4 regions of the Kribbella sp. NPDC051137 genome follow, and region 4 is predicted to be linked to each of the others. Evidence: riboswitches for the same ligand, from Rfam matches in the RefSeq annotation. Region 4 holds a riboswitch; each other region holds the start of a gene.
The links. Region 4 has a riboswitch for ZMP and ZTP ahead of AB0M51_RS07070 (glycine hydroxymethyltransferase). Riboswitches for the same ligand answer to the same signal wherever they lie in the genome.
Positions count from the first base shown of each region.

Region 1: another riboswitch for ZMP and ZTP. It lies ahead of AB0M51_RS24550 (tetrahydrofolate dehydrogenase/cyclohydrolase catalytic domain-containing protein); the one in region 4 lies ahead of AB0M51_RS07070 (glycine hydroxymethyltransferase).
Region 2: another riboswitch for ZMP and ZTP. It lies ahead of AB0M51_RS09210 (5-aminoimidazole-4-carboxamide ribonucleotide transformylase); the one in region 4 lies ahead of AB0M51_RS07070 (glycine hydroxymethyltransferase).
Region 3: another riboswitch for ZMP and ZTP. It lies ahead of folP (dihydropteroate synthase); the one in region 4 lies ahead of AB0M51_RS07070 (glycine hydroxymethyltransferase).

Region 1 is NZ_JBFBBI010000004.1:699,119-703,321, reverse strand. It holds gene prcB (proteasome subunit beta) at 1-469, shown strand, start outside; gene prcA (proteasome subunit alpha) at 495-1,424, shown strand; gene AB0M51_RS24555 (NUDIX hydrolase) at 1,421-2,032, shown strand; ZMP/ZTP riboswitch at 2,045-2,130, shown strand; gene AB0M51_RS24550 (tetrahydrofolate dehydrogenase/cyclohydrolase catalytic domain-containing protein) at 2,150-3,010, shown strand; gene aroH (chorismate mutase) at 3,041-3,409, shown strand; gene AB0M51_RS24540 (prephenate dehydrogenase) at 3,420-4,203, shown strand, end outside.
Region 2 is NZ_JBFBBI010000002.1:379,238-383,440, forward strand. It holds gene AB0M51_RS09195 (exo-alpha-sialidase) at 1-193, shown strand, start outside; gene AB0M51_RS09200 (MoaD/ThiS family protein) at 190-453, shown strand; gene AB0M51_RS09205 (AAA family ATPase) at 472-1,011, shown strand; gene AB0M51_RS09210 (5-aminoimidazole-4-carboxamide ribonucleotide transformylase) at 1,001-1,867, opposite strand; ZMP/ZTP riboswitch at 1,886-1,963, opposite strand; gene AB0M51_RS09215 (class I SAM-dependent methyltransferase) at 1,966-2,682, opposite strand; gene AB0M51_RS09220 (CHAP domain-containing protein) at 2,744-3,268, opposite strand; gene AB0M51_RS09225 (acetolactate synthase large subunit) at 3,678-4,203, shown strand, end outside.
Region 3 is NZ_JBFBBI010000004.1:886,277-890,479, forward strand. It holds gene AB0M51_RS25335 (hypothetical protein) at 1-405, opposite strand, end outside; gene AB0M51_RS25340 (SigE family RNA polymerase sigma factor) at 402-896, opposite strand; gene AB0M51_RS25345 (phytanoyl-CoA dioxygenase family protein) at 964-1,740, opposite strand; gene folP (dihydropteroate synthase) at 1,773-2,603, opposite strand; ZMP/ZTP riboswitch at 2,623-2,711, opposite strand; gene AB0M51_RS25355 (hypothetical protein) at 2,716-3,180, opposite strand; gene AB0M51_RS25360 (ZIP family metal transporter) at 3,387-4,203, shown strand, end outside.
Region 4 is NZ_JBFBBI010000001.1:1,485,748-1,489,950, reverse strand. It holds gene AB0M51_RS07075 (acyl-CoA dehydrogenase family protein) at 1-1,561, shown strand, start outside; ZMP/ZTP riboswitch at 1,560-1,642, shown strand; gene AB0M51_RS07070 (glycine hydroxymethyltransferase) at 1,672-3,120, shown strand; gene AB0M51_RS07065 (DHA2 family efflux MFS transporter permease subunit) at 3,124-4,203, opposite strand, start outside.

The sequences.
Region 1 (4,203 bases), on a different contig from region 4:
GAGCCTGGACGGCAAGGCGAACCGGCTCAGCGCGCTGATCCGGGGCAACCTGCCGATGGCGATGCAGGGCCTCACCGTGGTGCCGCTGTTCGCGGGGTACGACGAGGACATCAAGGGCGGGCGGATCTTCTCCTACGACCCGACCGGCGGGCGGTACGAGGAGACCCACTTCTACAGCGTCGGATCGGGCTCGCTGTTCGCCCGCGGCGCGCTGAAGAAGCTCTACCGCGAGGACCTGTCCGAGACCGACTGCGTGACGGTGGCGATCCAGTCCCTGATCGACGCCGCCGACGACGACTCGGCGACCGGTGGCCCGGACATGCTGCGGCGGATCTTCCCGGTGGTCGGCGTGGTCACCGCGGACGGTTACCGGCGGCTGCCCGAGGACGAGGTGGCCTCCCTGGTCGACGCGGCCTGGGAGCAGCGGCACCAGCGTCCCGACGGCCCGGCCGCGCCGTCCCTGACCTGATCACCCCGAACTCACAGAGGACTCGATGAGCGTTCCTTTCTACGTCTCGCCCGAGCAGCTGATGCGGGACCGGGCGGACTTCGCCCGGAAGGGCATCAGCAAGGGCCGCAGCGCGATCGCGCTGCAGTATGCCGACGGCATCCTGTTCGTCGCGGAGAACCGGTCGCCCGCGTTGCACAAGGTGGCCGAGATCTACGACCGGATGGCCTTCGCCGCCGTCGGCCGGTACAACGAGTTCGAGAACCTGCGGATCGCCGGCGTCCGGCTCGCCGACATGCGCGGGTACTCGTACGACCGCCGTGACGTGACCGGCCGCGCGCTCGCCAACGCGTACGCGCAGACCCTCGGCGCGATCTTCTCCTCCGGCGGCGAGAAGCCGCTCGAGGTGGAGATCCTGGTCGCGGAGGTCGGCGCGAGCGCCGGCGACGACCAGATCTACCGGCTCACGTACGACGGTTCGATCGCCGACGTGCAGGGGTACGCCGTGATGGGCGGCCCGGCCGACCAGGTCGCGGACTACGTCGGCGAGCACTACCAGGAAGGCATCTCGCTGGCGGGTGCGCTCCGGCTCGCGGTCGACGCCCTGGCCCACGACGGCACCGAGGTCCGGCAGTTGACGCCGGACCAGCTCGAGGTCGCTGTGCTGGACCGGACCCGGTCACAGGTGCGCAAGTTCAAGCGGATCTCCGAGGAGACGCTGGAACGGATCCTGTCCGAGTCCCGCCCGGCCACCGCCCCCTCCGACGCCGACTCCTCCGACGCCGACTCCTCCGACGGCGACTCCTCCGAGGAGGCGTCCGACGGCGGGAACGGTGCCGGCGCCGGCTCGGCCGGTGAGTCTTCGGCGAAGGCCGAGGACGCCGGATCCACCGAGGCCCCGGTCGCCCCGCCGTCCGACGATGACGACGCACCGGTGGCCCCGCCGGAAGACCCCGACGACAACCGTCCGCTGTGACGGACCAGATCGAGAGCTCAGCCGCCACGGAAAACGTGGCGGCTGAGCTGTCTACGGCACCCGCCGACCCGGCTCCGTGGGAGTTGCTGGGGGAGGAGGTCGGGTTCGAGCGCTTCCTGTCGGTGCGCCTCCGGCGGTACCGGATGCCCGACGGGCGCGAGGTCGAGTGGGATGTGTCCGGGCGCGAGGCCGGGGTGGACGCCGGCGTGACGGTGTTGCCGTTGACGCCGGAGGGGCGGATCGTGACGATCCGGATGTTCCGCGCCGGACCCGATACCGTGGTCACGAACCTTCCGGGCGGTCTCGTCGAGCCCGGCGAGGAGGTCGCGGTGGCGGGCGCCCGCGAGCTCGAGGAGGAGACCGGGTACACCTGCGAGACCCTCGACGTGGTCGGCTGGCAATGGTCCGGTGCGTCCTCGACGTTCCGCAAGTACGTCGCGATCGCCCGTGGCTGCCGTCCCGACGGCAAACAGCAACTCGACGAGACCGAGGACTGCGTCCCGGTCGAACTCACCGTCGACGCTTTCCGCGCCGAACTCCGCAACCCCGGCGCGATGACCGGCATCGACGCCGCCTACCTCGCCCTCGACCACGCCGGCCTGCTCTGACCCGGTACTCTGAAGCCGGACCGCGACTGGCGTTGAGGTGGATGAACCACCGGGGAACGGTCTGCCATCCGGCTTCGCCGCGCGCCTGGGCACCTTCGAACGTCGAGGAGTGCGCGCATGAGTGCTGAGCTGATGATCGGGACCGACCTCGCCGCCGAGATGGTGGCCAAGGCGGCGGAGCGGGCGAGCGCCCTGCAGGAGAAGTACGGCGTACAGCCGTGCCTGGCGACCGTGCTGGTCGGCGACGACCCGGCGTCCGCGACCTACGTACGGATGAAGCAGAACCGGTCGAAGAAGGCGGGCATCGCGTCCCGCAGCGTCGTCCTGCCGGCCACCACGACCACGGAGGAGCTGGTCGCGGAGCTCACCAAGCTGTCGGAGGACCCGGCGGTGCACGGGATCCTGCTGCAGCACCCGGTGCCCGCGCAGATCGACGAGCGGGCCGCCTTCGAGGCGATCGACCCGGCCAAGGACGTGGACGGCGTGACGATGCGATCGTTCGCGGCGATGGCCTTCGGGGATCCCGGGTTCCGGTCCGCGACGCCCGGCGGGATCATGCGGCTGCTGGCGGCGTACGACGTACCGCTCGAGGGCGCGCACGCGGTCGTGATCGGCCGCAGCCCGATCCTCGGCAAGCCGGCCGGCATGTTGCTGCTGGCATCGAACGCGACCGTCACGTACGCGCACTCCCGGACCCGCGACCTCGCCGACCTGGTGCGGACCGCCGACGTGGTGATCGCCGCCGTCGGCAAGCCGAACTTCGTCCGCGGCGACTGGCTGAAGCCGGGCGCGGTGGTGGTCGACGCCGGGTACAACGAGGGCAACGTCGGCGACGTGCACTTCGCCGAGGCGGCCGAGGTCGCGCGGCTGATCACCCCGGTGCCGGGCGGTGTCGGCCCGATGACGATCGCGCTGCTGCTGGAGCAGACGGTCGACGCGGCTGAGACGGCTGTCCACGCCTTGACTACCCTGAACTAGGGTTGGGGGAGACGAACTAGGAGGCGACACGTGGCGGTACGCGCGATCCGGGGGGCCACCCAGCTGGACGTGGACGAGCGCGAGCATCTGCTCGAGCGGACCGCGGAGCTGGTGAAGGCGGTCCTGGAGGCGAACGATCTGGAGAACGAGGATCTGATCAGCATCCTGTTCACGGTCACGTCGGACCTCCGCTCGGAGTTCCCGGCGGTCGCGGGCCGCCAGATCGGGCTCACCGACGTACCGCTGATCTGCATGCAGGAGATCCCGGTGCCGCACGCGTTGCCGCGCGTCGTCCGGCTGATGCTGCACACCGAGACACCGCGTTCGCGGGACAAGATCCAGCACGTGTACCTGCACGGCGCGGTCGCTCTGCGCCCAGACCTGACCGGCGCCCAGTGAAGGCGACACGGTGACCGAACTGCGCGGCCCGGTCCGCATTGTCGGGACCGGGTTGATCGGGACGTCGATCGGGCTGGCGCTGGCCCGGCTGGGGGTGGTTGTCGAGCTCGTCGACGGCAACCCCGACAACGCGTTGATGGCCGAGCGGATCGGCGCCGGCTCGCGGCAGGTGGAGATCGAGCCGCAGCTCGTCGTGGTCGCCGTACCGCCGGATCATGTCGGCGCGGTCGTCGCCGCGCAGCTCGACCAGACCACAGCGGTCGTGACGGACGCGGCCAGCGTGAAGAGCAAGCCGCTCGCGGACGCACGCAAGCTGGCGGAGGACGTCAGCAGGTACGTCGGAAGCCACCCGATGGCCGGCTCGGAACGCAACGGCCCGCTGGCCGCGCGCGCCGACCTGTTCGACGGGGCCACCTGGGCGATCACCCCGCACGAGACCAGCGATCCGCAGGCCGTGGATCTGGTACGGCGGCTGGCCGAGGCGTGCGGTGCCCGGACGGTCGAGATGTCCGTGGCGGACCACGACCTCGGCGTCGCACGGGTCTCCCACCTGCCGCACCTGATGTCCGCGCTCGCCGCCGGGACGCTGGCCGACGCGCCGTCGTCGCACCTCGAACTGTCCGGCCAGGGCGTCCGCGACGTCACCCGGATCGCGGCCGGCGACCCCCGGCTGTGGACCCAGATCGTGTCCGCGAACTCGACCGCGCTGACCGGCCTGCTGGAGCAGATCCGCGGCGAGCTCGACCGGCTACTGGTTGCCCTCGGCAAGGAAGAGGCGGGCGAGGAGCTGACCG
Region 2 (4,203 bases), on a different contig from region 4:
CGGGCTGCCCGACCCGTCGTACGTGCCGGTGCTGCGCGACGCGATGACCACCGACACCGCCGACCCGGCGGGTGTGTACGTCGGCACCCGGGACGGCTGCGTCTACGCGAGCGCCGACGCCGGCGACACCTGGGTCCAGGTCGCCGGCCACCTGCCCGACATCCTCACGGTCCGCGCAGCGGTGCTCGAATGATCGCTGTCCGGCTGCCGACGGTGCTCCGCCCGTTCGCGGGCGGAGCCGAACGCGTGGAGGCCGACGGCTCGACCGTCGGCGAGGTGTTCGCCGCCCTGCAACCGGCCCTCCGCCGGCGCCTGACCGACGAGCAGGGAGCGGTCCGCCGGCACGTCAACGTCTACCTCCGCGACGAGAACATCCGCGACCTGAACGGCCTCGGCACCCAGGTGCGCGACGGCGACGAACTCCTGATACTCCCGAGCGTCGCGGGCGGTTGATCGGTACTGTCGGTCGGCATGAGCGACGTGCTGCTGCTGACCGGCCCGTCCGGCTCGGGCAAGACGACCGTGGCGCGGCTGGTGGCCACCGACGCGGCCCGGCCGACGGTGCACGTGACCACCGACGAGTTCTTCCGCGCGATCCGGACCGGCTTCATCCCGCCGTACCTGCCGGAATCGCAACGGCAGAACGTCGTGGTGGTGGACGCGATCGTCGCGGCGGTCGCGGTGTTCGCCGACGGCGGGTACGACGTCGTGGTGGACGGCGTCATCGGACCGTGGTTCCTGCCGCCCTACCGGGCCGCGGCCGCCGAGAGGGAGTGGCAGATGTCGTACGTCGTCCTGCGGCCGGATCTCGCCACCACGCTGGAGCGCGGGCAGGCACGCGGCGGTGTCGAGTTGACCGACACCGAGGCGCTCACCGCGCTGCACGGCGCCTTCGCGGACCTCGGCGAGCTCGAGCGGCACGTGATCGACAGCACCCGTCTCGACGCGGCACAGACCGCCGCCGAGGTCCGCAAAGCTGTTGCTGAGGGCACCTACCTGCTCAGTGCCTGAACAGCCGCAGCCCCGTGGCGGTCCAGGTGATTCCGAGCGCGGCGCAGGCGGCGGCGACCTCGTCGGAGCGGATCGATCCGCCGGGCTCGACGATGTGCGTGACGCCGTACCGGTGTGCGACCTCGACGTTGTCGGCGAAGGGCAGGTGGCCGTCGGAGACCATCGTCACCCCGGTGAGAGGCTCGGTGGACCAGAGCGCCGCCTTCTCGCCGGCCAGGCGGGTGCAGTCGACGCGGGACTGCTGCCCGGCCCCGACGCCGATCGTCATCCGGTCCTTCACCAGCACCACGGTGTTCGACTGGGTGTAGCGCGCCACGATCATCCCGAGCACCGCGTCGTCCGGCAGGTCGCGGGGGAGCGGCGCGGCGTCCCGCTCCTGCGTCAGCCGTACGCCGTACAGCTCGCGCACCTCCTCCGCCGGCGGCTCGTACGCCGGGTCCATCTCGAGCACCAGATACGTCCCGCGCTTCTTCGCCGCGAGGATCTCCGGTACGCCGTCGTCGTACCCGGGCGCGATGATCCCGTCCGACACGACCCGCTTCAGCACCGCGGCCAGCTCCAGGTCGACGGGATGCGACACCGCCACGAAATCGCCGTACGACGACTTCGGATCCGCGGCCCGCGCCCGCGTGTACGCCTCCGCCGCCGTCGTACCGAGCGCGGCCCCCGCGGGCGACACGTGCTTGTACGACGCCGCCGCCGGTACGCCGAACCGCTCCGCCGCCTCCCGTACCAGCTGCCATCCGGTCAACGCGTCGAGGATGTTGATGTACGACGGGGCACCCGCGAGCACCGTGAACGGCGCGTTCTCGAGGGTGGCCGCCTGATGGGGATTCATGCCGTACCGCAGACGCATCGGGACCTCCGAACTGCTCGAAGACGCCCAGGCGGACGACGCCTTGTCCGGAAGCTCCCTGGTGGTGATCCACCCTCGCCAGTCGCGGTAGGGCCAGCCTACTTCGTCGCCCGCACCACCAGCAGCCGGGAGTCCGCGGCCGGCGGCTCACCGTGCCAGCCGCCGTCGACGACCACGTCGGAGAAGCCTGCCGCGCGCAGGTCGGCGGTGATCTCGTCGGCGGACCGGAAGTACAGGACGTTCCGGTAGACGGCGTCGTGCCCGTCCTCGAACACGTTGTGCGCGTCGAACACCACCCGTCCGTCCGCGATCTCGACCAGCTCGAGCCACTCCTTCAGGTGCCCGGCGACGGTGTCGCGTTCGCCGTACGTCGCCTCGCTCGTCCACTGTTCCCAGGCGCGCATCGCCGGGTTCCGGGACTCGAACGCGAACCTGCCGCCGGGGCGCAGCGCGGCGGACAACGCGACCACGGTGTCGGCGTGCTGCGCGACGTGCATCATCGTGTTGCCGCTGCTGACCACGAGGTCCACGTCGCCCGTCGGCTCGACGACGCGGTGGTCGCCCTCGATCCAGGTGACCGCGTCGGCGCCGGGCTGCTTGCGCGCGTACCCGAGCATCGTGGAGCTGGGGTCGATGCCGATCACTTCCCGTCCGGGCGCGACCAGCGACCGCGTCAGCAGACCGGTACCGCAGCCGAAGTCGAGGACCTTCGCGGTGCCTTCGGCCAAGGCACGGTAGTACGCGTGGTCCTCCCCGGCCGGGTTGTCCAGGTCGTAGAGCTGCACCAGCTGTTCGTCGCCGTAAGGATCAGTCACCCCGAAGAGCCTAGGGGCCGGTGCGGGTGGGACGAGTACCCGCACCGGCCTGTCCGGGGAACTACTGCGCCGAGACCCAGCCGTAGATGTCGGCCGGGCGGCCGGCGGCCTCGGCGTGCTTCGGGTCGAACGGTCCGTGCTTGCTCACCTGGTTGCCGGAGTTGCCTTCGACCGTGGTGATTCTCCCGTCGGTGCCGACGGCAACGACCACGCCGGTGTGCACGCTGGTGTCGGTGTTGTCCGGGCCGGTGCCGTACAGCACGATGTCGCCGGGCTGCAGGCCGGTGTTGCCGGCGTGCGCGCGGCCGCGGTCCTGACCCCAGGTGTAGATGTCGCCGGTGAAGCCGTAGTTCGGGATGTCGATGCCGGCCTGCCGCCAGGTCCAGGTGGCGAAGTGCGCGCACCACGGCTCACACGGGCCGTACGGGTTGCAGTTGCTGCCGGGCGGGGTCTCCTGCTGGCCGACCTCGCCGTTCGCGGCGTTCACGATCGCTGTCCGGGTGTCGGCCGCGGACGCCGTCAGCGACAGCGTTCCGGTGAGCGCGACGAGGACGGAGGCGACGAGCAGACGTAACGAGAGGCGCATGGGTCACTCCGATCTGGAGAGGGGGCGGTAGAAATCTTTCAAACGATCTCTGCAGATCAGTATGTGACTAACGAACATCCCGGATCCATCACAGCGCCGTCACGGTACGATGGCACTGCTCGTAAGACGGTCGTCTCAGAAATTGAGACGGTAGGCGGCTGAACTTGACCCGGTCGGCAGGTTTCGGCGAATAATGCCTACATGCGATCGATTCTCCTCGTACTTGTGCGGCGCGCCGACTGACGCGACCACAGAGTCGAGCGCGCCCCTTCAGCCAACCCGGCGGAAGGGGTTTTTTGTTGCCAATGCGACTATCCGCGACCCGGAAGCGCACGGACAACGGCCACAAGCGAGGATGGATCGGTCGCGATAAGTACAGACATCGTGACAGGACTGAGGGAAGGCACTCATGAGTGAGCAGCTGACCGGGGCACAGGCTCTGATCCGCGCACTGGAACATGCCGGAGTGGACACCGTCTTCGGCATCCCGGGTGGCGCGATCCTCCCGGCGTACGACCCGATGCTCGACTCGACCCAGATCCGCCACATCCTGGTACGTCACGAGCAGGGCGCCGGCCACGCCGCCCAGGGGTACGCCGCGGCGTCCGGCAAGGTCGGAGTCTGCATGGCGACCTCCGGGCCGGGCGCGACCAACCTGGTGACGCCGATCGCCGATGCCTACATGGACTCGGTGCCGATGGTCGCGATCACCGGCCAGGTGGCGGGCGCCGCGATCGGGACCGACGCCTTCCAGGAGGCGGACATCCGCGGCATCACGATGCCGATCACCAAGCACAACTTCCTGGTGACCGACCCGAACGAGATCGCGACCACGATCGCCGAGGCGTTCCACATCGCCTCCACCGGCCGGCCCGGCCCGGTGCTGGTGGACGTCACCAAGGACGCGATGCAGACCACCGGCGTCGACTTCCAGT
Region 3 (4,203 bases), on a different contig from region 4:
CGAGCTCAGCTCGTTCATCAGCGTCACGGCTCGATCGGCGCGCGGCCCCGCGGTCGCCGTACGGTCGGTCTGGCCCTCCGGCCACGGATCACCGGACTTCCGGGTCGCGGGCGCCTTCGGGGTCACGGTGGAGACCGGCCGCGGCGTGGCGAGCGGGCGGCTGGTGCCGGTACCGCCGGCCACCATCGGGCTCGCCGGCCGGCTGCCTGCGTAATGCACGACCAGTGCCGGACCCGCTCCGAGGCCGACCGCCAGCGTGACGGCGGCGGCGCCGGTCACCGCGATCCTGCGCCGCTTGAGCGCCCGGCGGCCCTGGTCGAGGGCGCTCGCCGGGTCCATCGACGGCGGCGGAGTCGTCCGCACCATGAGGTCGTGCAGTGCCTCGCCGAGTTCCTCTTCCTTCATCGCACTCTCTCCTCTTCGAGCAGGCCGCGCAGCGTCGCCAACCCACGCGCAGCCTGGCTCTTGACGTTTCCGGTTGAGCATTCGAGCAACTCGGCCGTCTGTTCGACGGACTGGTCCTCCCAGTACCGCAGGACCAGAACGGCCCGTTGTCTCGGCGGTACCTTCGCGAGCGCCTCCAGCAACACGAGCCGTTCGTCGGCCAGGCCGGACGACGGCCCCGGCCGGTCGGTGTCCGCAGACCCGACCGACTCGTGCCGGAACCACCCGCGGCGGCGCTCGGACAGGAACGTCCGCAGGAGCGTCCGCCTGGTGTAGCTGTCCATCGCCTCGTGCCGCTGGATCCGGCGCCACACCAGGTAGAGCTTCGTGAACGTCTGCTGAACCAGGTCCTCCGCTCGATGCCAGTCGCCGCACAGCAGGTACGCCGTACCGCGCATGGCGTCGGAACGTGCGGCGAAGTACGCCTCGAACGCGGCGTCCCGGTCACTCATTTGTCCTCCCGGTCCTCGATACCGGGTTAGACACGCCTACGAGTGCGAAGTTGGTTGCATCGGCGGATCAGATCGGCAGCGGATCGTAGTTCGCGCCGAACGGGGCGTCCGGGCGGGTGAACTCTCCCAGCAGGGCGCGCCGCAGCGGCGTGGTGCGCTCGAGGAACTCGGGGTCGTTGCCGAAACGGTCGGCCGGGCGCACCCACGGCGGGCTGTAGACGTAGTGGGTCGTGAAGCGGTCGTAGTCGCCGTCGTGGCGGAAGGTCCGGTGCCACACACCGTTGTGGAACACCAGAGCGGCGCCGGCCTCGGCGCACACGACGTGGCCGATCGCGATGTCGTCCTTGTTCTTCCGGATCGACTCCGGCAGCGCGACCCGGGAGCGGTGGCTGCCGGGAATCAGTTCCATGTTGCCCATGCCGGGCACGGTCTGGTCGGTGAGCAGGTACGACACGCGGAGCTGCAGCAACGGAACCGGGTAGCCCACTTCCTTGAAGTCGTACGCCGACGATCCGTCCTGGTGCCAGCCGCCGTTCCCCGCGTGCGCGGGCTGCATGGTGTTCCAGCCGGCCTGCAGCACGAACCGGTCGCCGAGCAGGCCCTGCACCTTCGGCAGTACGTCGGGATGATCGATCAGCCGCTCGAGAACCGGCTCGCTCTCGTAGGTCCGGCCGATCTGCCCGAACTCGCGCTCGCGGCTCGCGTGCAGCCGCTGCGAGACGTCGTACGCCTCGGCGGCCTCGTCCTTCGTCAGGACGCCGGGAATCAGGAAGTAGCCCCACGACTCGAAGATGAAGCGGTCAGTCTCGGTCAGCGGACCTTTGCCGACGACGGGATCGAGCATGACTGTGCCCTCTTTTCCTGGTGAAACGGCGGTCACCATCCAATTCTGATGCCGCGCCTGTACCGATAAACATCGAACTCGGCCAGGGCGTCCCGAACGAGCAAGGCGTCCCTCAGACCCGCGGGGTCGTGTGTCCGGATGTAGTCGGCGCCCTGGTCGGCCGCGGACAGCTCGGCCGCGAGGGTGGCCGCTGCGATCCCCCCGAGGTCCGTTCCCGTGATAGCCCGCAGGAACGACTTCCGCGACGGCGACACCAGGATCGGCAGCCCGTACCGCTCCTTCAACCGCGCGAGGTCCGCCAGCACCGCGATCGACGGCTCCGGTGTGCTCCCGAGGAAGTAGCCGAGCCCCGGATCCAACACCAACCGCTCAGGCCCGATCCCGGCACCCTCGAGCGCCGCGATCCGCCGGTCGAAGAACGCCTCGATCCGGCCCCAGATCGCGCCCGCGTCGGTCACCACCCGCGTCGCCGGTCCGGTTCGCTGGACGGAGTGCATCACCACGAGCCGGCACGACGAGTCGGCGAGTTCGCCGTACGGCCGGGCGAACCCGCCGATGTCGTTCAGGTACGACGCCCCGCGCGCGAGCGCCCACCGCTGAGCCTCGGGGTGAAACGAGTCCACGCCCCACGGGATCCCTTCCAGCCCGTCGACCACTCGGTCCAGCCTCGCGATCTCCTCCTCCGGCGGCACCCGCTCCGCGTCCGGATGACTCGACGCCGGCCCGAGCTCCACGACGTCGGCGCCGGCCGCGGCCAGCTCCCGGGCGTGCGCGATCGCAGCCTCGGGCAACAGGTAGCGTCCCCCGTCCGAGAACGAGTCGCGCGTGACATTGACGATCCCCACCAACCGCGGGCGAACCATGGCAGGCCTCCAGCTCGATCCCAGAAGCCCAGGCGCACGGCACACGTCATCCAGACGGGACCGCTCCCCGGTGGTACCCCACCTCACGCGCCAGTCACGGTCCGGCCCCAGCCTAACGGCACACGCGTCGACGTCGGGCCCCTGTCGTCCGCAGGTACGAATGGGCTGTGTCGATCGACAGGCCGGTGCAGGCGATCCCCAGTACGCCGTGGTACCACCGCCAGCCGACGCCCAACCCGATGAAGCCGTCCAGCGCCATGATTCCGCCGCCCGCGGCAACGGGCAGCACCAGGGCGGTGAGCGCGACCAGCATCAGGGGACGCGGGATTCTCCGGCCGATCGACGTCACGGTCGCGAGCACGATGCAGGCGGCGAGCACGCCACTCGCGGAAGCCAGCGACTGGGCGACCACCGGATCCAACGGGTAGCGGTCAGCCTCGGCAGCCGACACCGGCGGACCGCCCGGAAACCCCAGCCTCCCTTGCCACGCACGCACAGCCTTCCCCGCGGCATACCCGGCGAACAGCACAGCGAGCAGGTACGCCGGCCACTGCCGGACGCGCGCAGGTTCATCCATGCGACTGAACGTAACGACATCGGCACCGCCGCCCATCCCCCGTCCGGGTGAACCGTCTCCCCGCTCCGGGTGACGTATCCAGACGCCTTGCTCCTCAGCGGATTCTCAGTGGGAGCGGGAGTTCCAGCTCAGGACTTGTGAGGTCAGCCTTGCCTCACCTAATGTCCGAGCTGCACTTCTGCGTTCCCCTTTCCCGGAGAGTTCTGATGTCCAGCTCGCAGGTCGCGGTTCTCGGCGCTGTCGCCGGCCTCACCATCTATCTCGGTCTCCCGATCGGCCGGCTGCGCAATCCCGCGCCTCGGCTCAAGGCAGGCCTGAACGCGGTCGCGATCGGCATCCTGCTCTTCCTGCTCTGGGACGTCCTCGCCCACGCCTGGGAGCCGATCGACACCGCGCTCGCGGACAAGCATTGGGGTACGACGCTGGGCAACGGCCTGGTCCTGGCTGCCGGGCTGGGGATCGGGCTGCTCGGCCTGGTGTACTACGACCGCTGGATGGCCCGGCGGCGTACGGCGCAACCGAAACCCGGCCCCGGTGCGGCCGCGACCGGCGATCCGGCGCTGAGGCCGCAGACAGCCTCGGCCGCGGCCGGCCTGGCCACGATGATCGCCACCGGGATCGGCCTGCACAACTTCGCCGAGGGTCTCGCGATCGGCAACTCCGCGGCGACCGGCGAGATGTCGCTCGCCGTGCTGCTGATCATCGGGTTCGCCCTGCACAACGCCACCGAGGGCTTCGGCATCGTCGCACCGCTCGCAGCCGCAGGCGAGCGGCCGTCCTGGCTGACCCTCGCGCTGCTCGGGCTGATCGGCGGCGGCCCGACGTTCGTCGGGACGCTCATCGGGCAGCGGTTCGTCAACGACACGTTGTCGGTGGCGTTCCTCGGCCTCGCCGCGGGTTCGATCCTGTACGTCGTCATCGAACTACTGGCAGTCGCTCGCAGGGCCGGCCTCAAGGAACTCACCACCTGGTGCATCCTGCTCGGCCTCCTGGCCGGTTTCGCCACCGACGCCGTGGTCACCG
Region 4 (4,203 bases):
GGACGCGGCCCTCGGTGACGCTCTGCGTCCGTACGCCGGGCTCACCGGCGACCTCACCGCGGATCCCGGCCTGACCCGGATCGGCGAGCTGGCCGGCTCCGAGGAGGCCCGCGCGCACGCCCTCCCGGCCAACCAGAACCCGCCCGTCCTACGGACCCACGACCGGTACGGGAACCGGATCGACGAGGTCGAGTTCCACCCGTCGTGGCACTGGCTGATGGAGCAGGCCGTCGGGTTCGGGCTGCAGGCCGCGCCGTGGACGAGCGACAGCCCCGCGCCGCACCTGCGACGGGCGGCCGGGTTCTACCTCTGGTCGCAGGTGGAGCCCGGGCACGGGTGCCCGATCTCGATGTCGTACGCCGCGGTCCCGGCGCTGCGCGCGGACGAGCGGCTGGCGGCGGAGTGGGTGCCGCGCCTGGCGTCCACGGAGTACGACGTACGCCGGCTGCCGGCCGCGGCGAAGGGCGGCGTACTGGCCGGGATGGGGATGACCGAGAAGCAGGGCGGGTCCGACGTACGGGCGAACCTGACGACGGCGACGCCGGCCGGGGACGTGTACCAGCTGGACGGGCACAAGTGGTTCTGCTCGGCGCCGCAGGTGGACGTTTTCCTGGTACTGGCGCAGGCGCCGGACGGGCTGAGCTGCTTCGTCGTACCCCGGGTACTTGCCGACGGCAATCGGAACCCGTTCGCGTTGCAGCGGCTGAAGGACAAGCTCGGGAACCGGTCGAACGCGTCGTCGGAGGTCGAGTTCCACGGGACGATCGGGTACCGGCTCGGCGACGAGGGGGCCGGCGTACGCACGATCATCGAGATGGTCGCGGCGACCCGTCTCGACTGCGTGCTCGGGTCGGCCGCGCTCCAGCGGCGCGCTCTCGTCGAGGCCGTCTGGCACACGCGCCACCGATCCGCCTTCGGTGGGCTGCTGTCGGACAAGCCCGCGATGCGGAACGTGCTCGCCGACCTGGCGATCGAGAGCGAAGCGGCAACAGCCCTCGCCATGCGCCTCGCCGCCGCCGTCGACGGGGGCAGCGAGGCTGAAGGGGCGTTCCGGCGGATCGGGTTGCCGTTGGCGAAGTTCTGGGTGTGCAAGCGGACGCCGTTCATGGTGGCCGAGGCGCTGGAATGTCTTGGCGGGAACGGGTACGTCGAGGAGTCCGGGCTGCCGCTGTTGTACCGGGAGTCGCCGTTGAACTCGATCTGGGAAGGGTCCGGCAACGTGAACGCGCTCGACGTACTGCGAGCGCTGCGCCGTCCGGAGTCGCTCGACGCCTGGCTGACGGAGCTGGCCGCGGTGCAGGGCGCGGACCAGCGGCTGGACGCGGCCGTGAACGACGTACTGCAAGCGCTTGCTGACGCGGAGAACGCAGAGGCAGGGGCGCGCCGGCTGGCCGCGCAGATGGCCCTGTGCCTGCAAGCTTCGTTGCTGATCAGGAACTCGACGCCGGAGGTCGCGGATGCGTTCGTGGCGTCCCGGCTGGCCGGCGATTGGGGCGGGGTGTTCGGGACGCTTCCGAGGACGACTCCCTTCGAGCGGATCCTCGAGCGCACGATAGGGTGAGCGACGTCGCGACTGGCGCGCTGAAGGTGGAGAACCACCGGGGAGCGAAACCCGTCGGCACCGTGCGCCTGGGTGCCTTCGACCCACTGCAAACCGCAGGAGAGACAACGATGACTCAACCCTTCGATGCCGCCGCCGCGTCGGCCGCGTACAACAACGCGCTGCAGGTGATCGCCGCGGTCGAACCGACGATCGCCGGCGCGATCAAGGCCGAGCTGGCCGACCAGCGGTCCTCGCTGAAGCTGATCGCCAGCGAGAACTACGCCTCCCCCGCCACGCTGCTCACGATGGGCAACTGGCTGTCGGACAAGTACGCCGAGGGCACCGTCGGGCACCGCTTCTACGCCGGCTGCCAGAACGTCGACACCGTCGAGCAGACCGCCGCCGACCACGCGCAGGCACTCTTCGACGCCCCGCACGCGTACGTCCAGCCGCACTCCGGCATCGACGCGAACCTGGTCGCGTTCTGGGCGATCCTGGCGCAGCGGATCGAGTCCCCGGCGCTCGCCGAGGCCGGTGCGAAGCACGTCAACGACCTGTCCGAGGAGGACTGGACCAAGCTCCGCAAGGCGCTCGGCGACCAGAAGATGCTCGGCATGTCGCTGGACGCCGGCGGTCACCTGACGCACGGTTTCCGGCCGAACATCTCCGGCAAGATGTTCAACCAGCACTCGTACGGCACGAACCCGGAGACGGGGCTGCTGGACTACGACGAGGTCGCCCGCAAGGCGCGCGAGTTCAAGCCGCTGATCCTGATCGCCGGCTACTCGGCGTACCCGCGCAAGGTGAACTTCGCCAAGATGCGCGAGATCGCCGACGAGGTCGGTGCCACGCTGATGGTCGACATGGCGCACTTCGCCGGCCTGGTCGCGGGCAAGGTGTTCACCGGCGACTTCGACCCGGTCCCGCACGCGCACGTCACCACGACGACCACGCACAAGTCGCTGCGCGGCCCGCGCGGCGGCATGGTGCTCTGCCAGCCGGAGTACGCCGAGTCCGTCGACCGCGGCTGCCCGATGGTGCTCGGCGGCCCGCTCAGCCAGACGATGGCCGCGAAGGCGGTCGCGCTGGCCGAAGCGCGGCAGCCCTCGTTCCGGGAGTACGCGCAGAACGTCGCGGACAACGCGGTCACGCTCGCCGAGGGACTGATGAAGCGCGGCGTCAAGCTCGTCACGGACGGCACGGAGAACCACCTCGTGCTGCTGGACGTCTCGTCGTACGGCATCACCGGCCGGCAGGCCGAGTCGGCGCTGCTCGACGCGGGCATCGTGACGAACCGGAACGCCGTACCGCGGGACCCGAACGGGGCCTGGTACACGTCCGGCGTCCGGATCGGTACGCCGGCGCTCACCACGCGCGGGTTCGGGGCCGACGAGTTCGACCGGGTGGCCGAGCTGATCGTCGACGTACTGTCGTCGACCACCCCGACCACCACGTCCGCGGGCGCCCCGTCGAAGGCGAAGTACGTCCTCGCCGACGGCGTCGCCGACAAGACCAAGGCCGCCTCGGCCGAGATGCTGGACAAGTTCCCGCTCTACCCGGGCCTCGAGCTCAGCTGATCCCTAGCCGACCACCGGCTGCCCGTCCTCAGCTTGCTGGGGGCGGGCAGCTCTTTTCGGCATCAGTACGGCGGCGAGGATCGCGCCGGCGACCGCGATGCCGCCGGAGACCCACATCGTGGTGTTGAGGCTGGTCAGGAACGCCTCCCGCACGCTGCTCGCCAGCCCCGCGGAGCCGGTCTTCGCCGCCACCGAGAGACCGCCCGCGAGACTCCGCTGCGCCGCGTCCGCGACCTGCGCCGGCAGACCGGTCGTGTCCACGTTGTGCCGGTAGACCGAGTTCAGCACGGTCCCGAGGACGGCGACGCCGACCGTCCCGCCGACCTGACGGAACGCCTGCAGCAATCCGGATCCGGTCCCGGCCCGCTCCGGGTCGAGGACGCCGAGCGCCGCGTTCATTGCCTGCGGCATCGAACACCCGAGCCCGAAACCGACCACCACGAACCAGCTCGCGGTGTAGCCGTACCCGGTGCCGAGGTCGGTGAACGCGCCGAGCACGAACCCGGCCGCCATCACCACGAACCCGGCCATCACGACCAGCCGGGTACCGATCCGCGACTCCACCGGCTCGGCCAGCTTCGCCCCGACGGTCATCCCGCCGATGAACGGCAACAGCTTCAGCCCGGTGTGCAACGCGTCCGAGCCGTTGATGCCCTGGAAGTACTGCGGCATCGTGAACAGCAGCCCGAAGATCGCGAACACCGACACCGTCAGCAGTACGGCGCCGCCGGTGAACACCCGCTCGCGGAACAGCCGCAGCTCGATCAGCGGCTCCCGGTTCCGCCGCTGCCAGATCAGGAACCCGGCGATCAGGACGACGGCCAGCCCGAGGGACACGATCGTGGCCGCGTCGGACCAGGACGTCTCGCCCGCCTTCGTCACGCCGTACACCAGGGTCGCGAGTCCGGCGCTGGACAGCACGATGCCGAGCCAGTCGATCGCCGGGCGGTTCGCGCTCCGGCTCTCCGGGACGAGCAGCGTCACCGCGAGTGCGGCCAGGAACGCGATCGGGACGTTGATCACGAAGATCCACTGCCAGCCGGCGTGGTCGAGCAGCAGCCCACCGACGATCGGGCCGAGCGG